Regions from separate parts of the Lysinibacillus sp. COL-1 genome, predicted to be linked through region 2. Evidence: riboswitches for the same ligand, from Rfam matches in the RefSeq annotation. Region 2 holds a riboswitch; each other region holds the start of a gene.
What was found. Region 2 has a riboswitch for S-adenosylmethionine ahead of metK (methionine adenosyltransferase). Riboswitches for the same ligand answer to the same signal wherever they lie in the genome.
Positions count from the first base shown of each region.

Region 1: it holds a riboswitch for S-adenosylmethionine, as region 2 does, so the genes downstream of both, metA (homoserine O-acetyltransferase MetA) here and metK (methionine adenosyltransferase) in region 2, are expected to answer to the same signal.
Region 3: it holds a riboswitch for S-adenosylmethionine, as region 2 does, so the genes downstream of both, AC6BKE_RS04895 (cyclase family protein) here and metK (methionine adenosyltransferase) in region 2, are expected to answer to the same signal.

Region 1 covers NZ_JCAWSJ010000004.1:2,264,941-2,267,148, reverse strand. The annotation lists gene AC6BKE_RS19530 (hypothetical protein) at 1-142, shown strand, start outside; gene AC6BKE_RS19525 (nucleotide excision repair endonuclease) at 195-620, opposite strand; SAM riboswitch class I at 770-880, shown strand; gene metA (homoserine O-acetyltransferase MetA) at 990-1,925, shown strand; gene AC6BKE_RS19515 (GerAB/ArcD/ProY family transporter) at 1,966-2,208, opposite strand, start outside.
Region 2 covers NZ_JCAWSJ010000004.1:3,398,318-3,400,525, reverse strand. The annotation lists gene pckA (phosphoenolpyruvate carboxykinase (ATP)) at 1-195, opposite strand, end outside; SAM riboswitch class I at 585-703, shown strand; gene metK (methionine adenosyltransferase) at 961-2,157, shown strand.
Region 3 covers NZ_JCAWSJ010000003.1:107,564-109,771, forward strand. The annotation lists gene AC6BKE_RS04890 (DedA family protein) at 1-568, shown strand, start outside; gene AC6BKE_RS04895 (cyclase family protein) at 611-1,348, opposite strand; SAM riboswitch class I at 1,437-1,543, opposite strand; gene AC6BKE_RS04900 (YuzC family spore coat inner layer protein) at 1,639-2,037, opposite strand; gene AC6BKE_RS04905 (helix-turn-helix domain-containing protein) at 2,161-2,208, opposite strand, start outside.

The sequences.
Region 1 (2,208 bases), 1.1 Mb from region 2:
CCAACTGAAAGAAGGTAGCGAGCAACGAAAAGTGGCTCAACCCTATGTATATAAAATCATCACCAAAGATCCTGAGCTAGACACGATTGATTTGCGAATAAACGGCGAGAGTACGCCAATAGATCGCGTAACCTCTATATAAGACAAAAACCGAAATCCCATTAAATGAGATTTCGGTTTCTTTACAAGATATCTTAATAAAAGACTTTCTCTACATTGTATTTGGAGCGGAAAGTGTTAATCGCATATGTTTCGTAAATTTCACGTTCCATTGGATCTTCTACTTCATAGACCTCAATTTTGAACACTTCATCACGATGATTTTTCATCGGAGATACATTGTCCTCGAAATGCTTTTTAATACGTTGACGAATTTTACGTGCTTTGCCGACAAATAATAGCTCATTCTTGTCATTATAGAATAAAAAAATGCCGCCTTTATCACGTGTGATTTTATGGAAGTCAATAAAACCAAAGTATGGTGTGATAGGCACATCACCAGGTTTTACTTCTTGTTCACGTTGACGGATGACTACATCAGGTTTTGGAAATTCAATTTTAATCAAAGTATTCACGTTCCTCTCTGTTACTAAAGTTATATGGTAACATAAATACGGCATGTTTACCATAAATTTTAAATGTAGAAACACTACTTATAGCAAGCTTAGTGTACATCAAATAAACGAGGAACATGCATTTGAATCACAAAATATTCTATGAATTATTGATATTCTAACTAATTCATGCTACAATTCGATGTAATTAAATAATCTTATCAAGAGAAGCTGAGGGATTTGGCCCGATGACGCTTCAGCAACCTCTAACAATTGTTAGAAAGGTGCTAATTCCAGCGAAGGATTTTTCCTTTGAGAGATAAGAGTGGACGTGAAAAAATCCTTCTCATTCTATCTCGTATGGAATGAGGAGGATTTTTTAATTTGTCAGCAAGGTTTGCTAAAAGAGAGTGATCAAAGAGAGGGGAACGCAAGATGCCAATTAATATTCCGAAAAATTTACCAGCTGGAGAACATTTACGTGAGGAAAAAATCTTCGTCATGGAAGAGGACCGTGCGAAAACACAGCAAATTCGTCCGTTAAACATATTAATATTGAATTTAATGCCTGAAAAAGAAAAAACGGAGCTTCAATTACTACGTTTATTAGGGAATACACCGCTACAGGTAAATATCACCTTTTTAAATACGGCCACACATGAGTCGAAAAACGTCAGTAAATCACATTTACAGCTATTTTACACAACGTTCAACCAAATTCGTCACCGTCGCTATGACGGGATGATTATTACGGGAGCACCTGTAGAAAAAATGGCCTTTGAAGAAGTTAACTATTGGCGGGAAATTTCAGAAATTATGGACTGGTCCAAAAAGAATGTGACATCCGTTTTACATATCTGTTGGGGGGCACAGGCGGCACTGTATCATCATTATGGGATAGGAAAGGTAGAACTTTCAGCTAAATGCTCAGGTGTCTATTCCCATGTAATCACCGATTTAACAGTGGATTTAGTACGTGGCTTCAGTGATTTATTTACCGCTCCACATTCACGCTATACTTCTGTTTCGATCGACGAGGTTCGCAATCATCCAGACTTACGATTATTATCCTATTCAGAGGATGCAGGTGTGTTCATCGTCCAATCAAAAGATAATAAAAACATTATGATTACAGGGCATCTGGAGTATGATGCGACAACATTAGCCGATGAATATAGCCGTGATGTCGCAAAGGGCATAGATATCGCTGTTCCTGTGAATTACTTCCCGAATGATGATCCATCACAGGAGCCAATGAATACATGGCGTGCCCATACGCATTTATTATTCTCTAACTGGTTGAACTACTATGTTTACCAAGAAACACCATACGAATGGGATTTTGTAGATGAAATTGAATATCATATTTAATTAATAAAAAGTCTAATTTCTTTTCTCACCATAAAAGAAATTAGACTTTTTGATTGTCATTCGTTGTTTCTGTATTAGGCGTTTCGGTACTTTGAGCTTTGGTTTTGCGATTTCGTATAACTGCGACAATCAATAAAAGTATCGGTAATAAAATGGTGATTATAAAAGAAAAGATTGGCCAAATTTCATTATTGTAATTGGTTGAATGTACAATGTCTGGATGAATAATTTGAGAAAGCCCAATGACAATTAGACCCATCGGTAATATGAGAGGGCGATGATC
Region 2 (2,208 bases):
TTCTACCGTATATTTATCTTTAGGTGAACGACCAGTGTATTTGCCAGTTTCTGCACGAACTGCGCCATCTACTGTTAACATTGCTTCACCACGAGATGTAGCTTTTTCTGCTAATTGTGGTACTGAAAGTTGAACATTAATGTTACCGCCGTTTAATAATTCCTTCAGTTCGTTTGCAATTTCTACTGAATTCATCGATTAAATACCATCCTTTTTTATAGTATTCCCTTGATTTAGAGGGATTTTTTCTTAATTTCAAAAATAGTATAACACAATTGCTTAAATAATCTATACTAATTAAGAAATTATTTTAGAGTTTTTATCACTTTTCAATAAACTGACAAAAAATAATGTTTTTCGAGTAGAATCCGATCAATCCTACTGTAATTAGGCGCAAAAATTGAGCCACACATATGTTACCACAAGTAGCTAGGTATGTTGTAGGGATTAATTTGCTTCTATTTACATCATCATCCAAGTATGAAAAGTTTTTGTGTAATCAGTTCCTTCCTTTCTATACAGTAATACATAAGAAAATATTTGACAACGTTCAACCTTTTCAGTAACATGAAAATGAACGGATACTCTTATCCCGAGCTGGTGGAGGGTCAGGCCCTGTGAAACCCGGCAACCTGCATGTTTTATTTCACAGCATGCGTTGGTGCCAACCTGATGCAAGGGAACATCCCTTGAACGATAAGAGTGAAAGGTTACGAAGTCATTATTCCTTTCCTCATGTGCAGTAACGTGAGTAAAGGATTTTTTTATTGCTAAAAAAGAATGTAAAGGTAAGTATATGTAGTTCTTTCCTTATTATAATGACAGATCTTTCGAAATCCTCGTGTTAAAAGCAGCAGTAACGGCTTGAGAGTTCAATCCTTAGGAGCGGACTTGACATGGGTAATGAGTACCGTATTCATACACAACTACTTTTTGTAAGAGTAATAGGAGGAAAACCAAATGACAAACCGTCGACTGTTTACATCAGAGAGTGTAACAGAAGGACATCCAGATAAGATTTGTGACCAAATCTCGGATGCCATTTTAGATGCTATTTTAGCAGAAGATCCAAATGCACGTGTAGCGTGTGAAACAACTGTCACAACAGGATTAGTATTAGTAGCAGGAGAAATAACTACTTCTACTTACGTTGATATTAAAGGTATCGTTCGTGATACTGTAGCAGAAATTGGCTATACACGTGGTAAATATGGCTTTGATGCTGAAAATCTAGCGGTGCTTGTAGCTATTGGCGAACAATCGCCTGATATTGCACAAGGTGTTGACCAAGCTTTAGAGGCTCGTGAAGGCTCTATGACAGATGCTGATATTGAAGCAATTGGTGCTGGTGACCAAGGTCTAATGTTTGGTTATGCATGTAATGAAACACCTGAACTAATGCCATTGCCAATCAGCTTAGCACATAAATTAGCACGCCGATTAACAGAAGTTCGTAAATCAGGTGAATTAGCGTATTTACGTCCTGATGGAAAAACACAAGTAACGATTGAATATGATGACAATAATGTACCTGTGCGAGTGGATACAATTGTTATTTCAACACAACATGATGAAGAAGCAACACTTGAACAAATTCAAGCTGATCTGAAAGAATTTGTTATTGCACCCGTTGTGCCAAGTGAATTATTAGATGCAAACACGAAATACTTTATTAACCCGACTGGCCGTTTTGTTATCGGTGGACCTAAAGGGGACGCTGGTTTAACAGGACGTAAAATCATTGTTGATACATACGGTGGTTATGCACGTCACGGTGGTGGCGCATTCTCTGGTAAGGATGCAACAAAGGTAGACCGTTCAGCGGCTTATGCGGCACGTTATGTAGCAAAAAACATTGTAGCAGCTGGCTTGGCAGAACGCGCTGAGGTACAACTTGCCTATGCGATTGGTGTGGCTCAACCAGTTTCCATTGCGGTTGACACATTTGGTACAGGTAAAGTGAAAGAAAGCGCAATCGTAGAGTGGGTACGTGAGCTATTTGATTTACGTCCAGCAGGTATTATTAAAATGCTAGATTTACGTCGTCCGATTTATAAACAAACGGCAGCTTATGGTCATTTTGGTCGTACAGATTTAAATGTACCATGGGAACAAATCGATAAAGCAGATGCTCTACGAGAAAAGGCACATCTATAAACTATTGAGCTAAAGTAATGAAGACATTAGAAAATTATTCTAATGTATTAA
Region 3 (2,208 bases), on a different contig from region 2:
ACATTACGGGTATTTGGGTATTATCGTGATCCTAATTGGAGGCATTGTTGGGTTGCCACTTCCTGATGAGGTCTTTCTAACATATGTTGGCTACAGCGTTTATATAGAAAGCCTTGAACACATTCCCGCTTTAGTAAGTGCAATGATTGGTGCAGTTGGCGGTATTACCTTAAGCTACTATATCGGCTATCGTTTTGGCTTACCATTATTGCAGAAATATGGACCCAAAATTCATATTACGGAGCAAAAAATTGATTTTACAAAACAACTGTTTACTAAAATTGGGCCAACTTTATTATTAATAGGCTATTTTATACCTGGTGTACGGCATCTGACAGCCTATATTGCGGCAATTAATAATTATCCATATAGAAAGTTTGCTTTTTTTGCCTATACAGGGGCATTTATCTGGACTTTCACATTTATAACGTTAGGGAGGATGCTTGGGGAGAAGTGGCGGTTTGTTGGTTATTATTTATCCCATTATAGTATTTATCTTATCCTATTGTTTGGCCTCGTAATGCTCATCGTTTACTATCTATTCAAAAAAAGAAATATACGAAAATAAAGGTCTGTATGATTCAACATATGAATCGTACAGACCTTTGTGTTATGGCAAAATAGCAAATGAGCGTACAGGGAATCCAGATGCCTTTTCAGGCTTAGGGACGATATTGAAGATAATTGCCCCCTTCGCAGGTAGCTTGTCCAAGTTAGTCATCAACTCAATTTGATAGATGTTTTGTTCAAGCACGAAGTATTCGCCATCTAGCTTACCATTTTTGTGAAAATCAGCGGCTGAATCAGTATCAAATGTTTCATGGCCAAGTGCACTTATTTGACGTTCCTTCAATAAAAATTGTAATGCCTCTAAGCCCCAGCCTGGTATATGGTTATGTCCATCCATATCTTGGTTACTAAATGCCTCTTTATCTGGCCAGCGCTTACTCCAATCTGTACGTAGCGCTACAAAGGTACCTGCTTCAATTACTCCATGTTGTGCTTCAAAATCAAAAATATCTTGCACACTTAGCGAGAAGTCATGATTGTTAGCAGCTTCTCGTGATTTATCAATGACGACAAGAGGAAGAACTAGTTCTTTTAGTTCTAATTCTTCTAGATAGCGGGAGTCTCGCACAAAATGAATGGGTGGGTCGATATGTGTGCCATATTGTCCTGGGAACGTGAATTGTTGTGCGAAGAACCCGTCATCATGAGAGAATAATGTTTCAAATTTAGCATCTTCAAACATAAAAAAATGTGGGGAATTAGGGCCGAATGTATGTGTTAAATCAACCCATTGTTTTGATTTTAATAATTGTAATGCTTGTAAAAGTTGGTTTGACATTGATTTCACTGCTTTCTGTTAAAATTAGTAGAACATAAAAAAGAGTCCCCTTAGAAGAGGACTCCAGAATAAGCAACGGTAGTTCTTCTTCTCATCTTTCAGGCTTAAAATTTTGCCAATTGGAATTAGCACCATACTGTTGAGCTGGTTGCTGAGACTTCATCGGGCCAATCCCTCCGTCTCTCTTGATAAGAAAAGTGATATAAGAATTTTCAGAAATAATAATAAAAACACTTTAGCATAGAATTTTATAGTTTACAAGTTCGATAGAGATATAAGGGTAAATTTTTTTACCAACTTAAATTTATGGTTATGCCACAACAACCATTATCCATAAGACGTATTCTGAAATTGTCTGGTGTATAATTTGCATCAAATTTCATCGTAATGCCTGTTGATGTGATTAATTTATCAACCTCTGTTTTATTTGAAAGCTGTGCAGCATTCATTAGATCATGTGCAAATTGTTGAGAGCTATCAATTTTATCCGTAAGCAATTGAGCCTGTTGCATGATCGCCTTTATCCGTGTAGCTGACATTTTTAATTTATGTGTGTCGACAGGTGGAAAGGGGGTAGTGTTCGGCATTGCTAAATGTTGAGGAATAGGTCTAACGGCAAGCTGCTGGGCAAGTGGCGACGTTGGGTAATGATAAGGATGAACAAAGTACGGATAAGGATTGTAATACAATGTAATTCCTCCTATCCTATAGCTGATATCTTATCTTATGTAGCTAAACGTCTTTAGGTGTTATTTTGCAGTGCAATGTCTGTCCTAATCATTTAAAAAGGAAGCCAAAGTGAGCTTCCTCTTTTAGCCGAGAACATGTAAGACATCATCAATTTTTTTACTATGAGACAG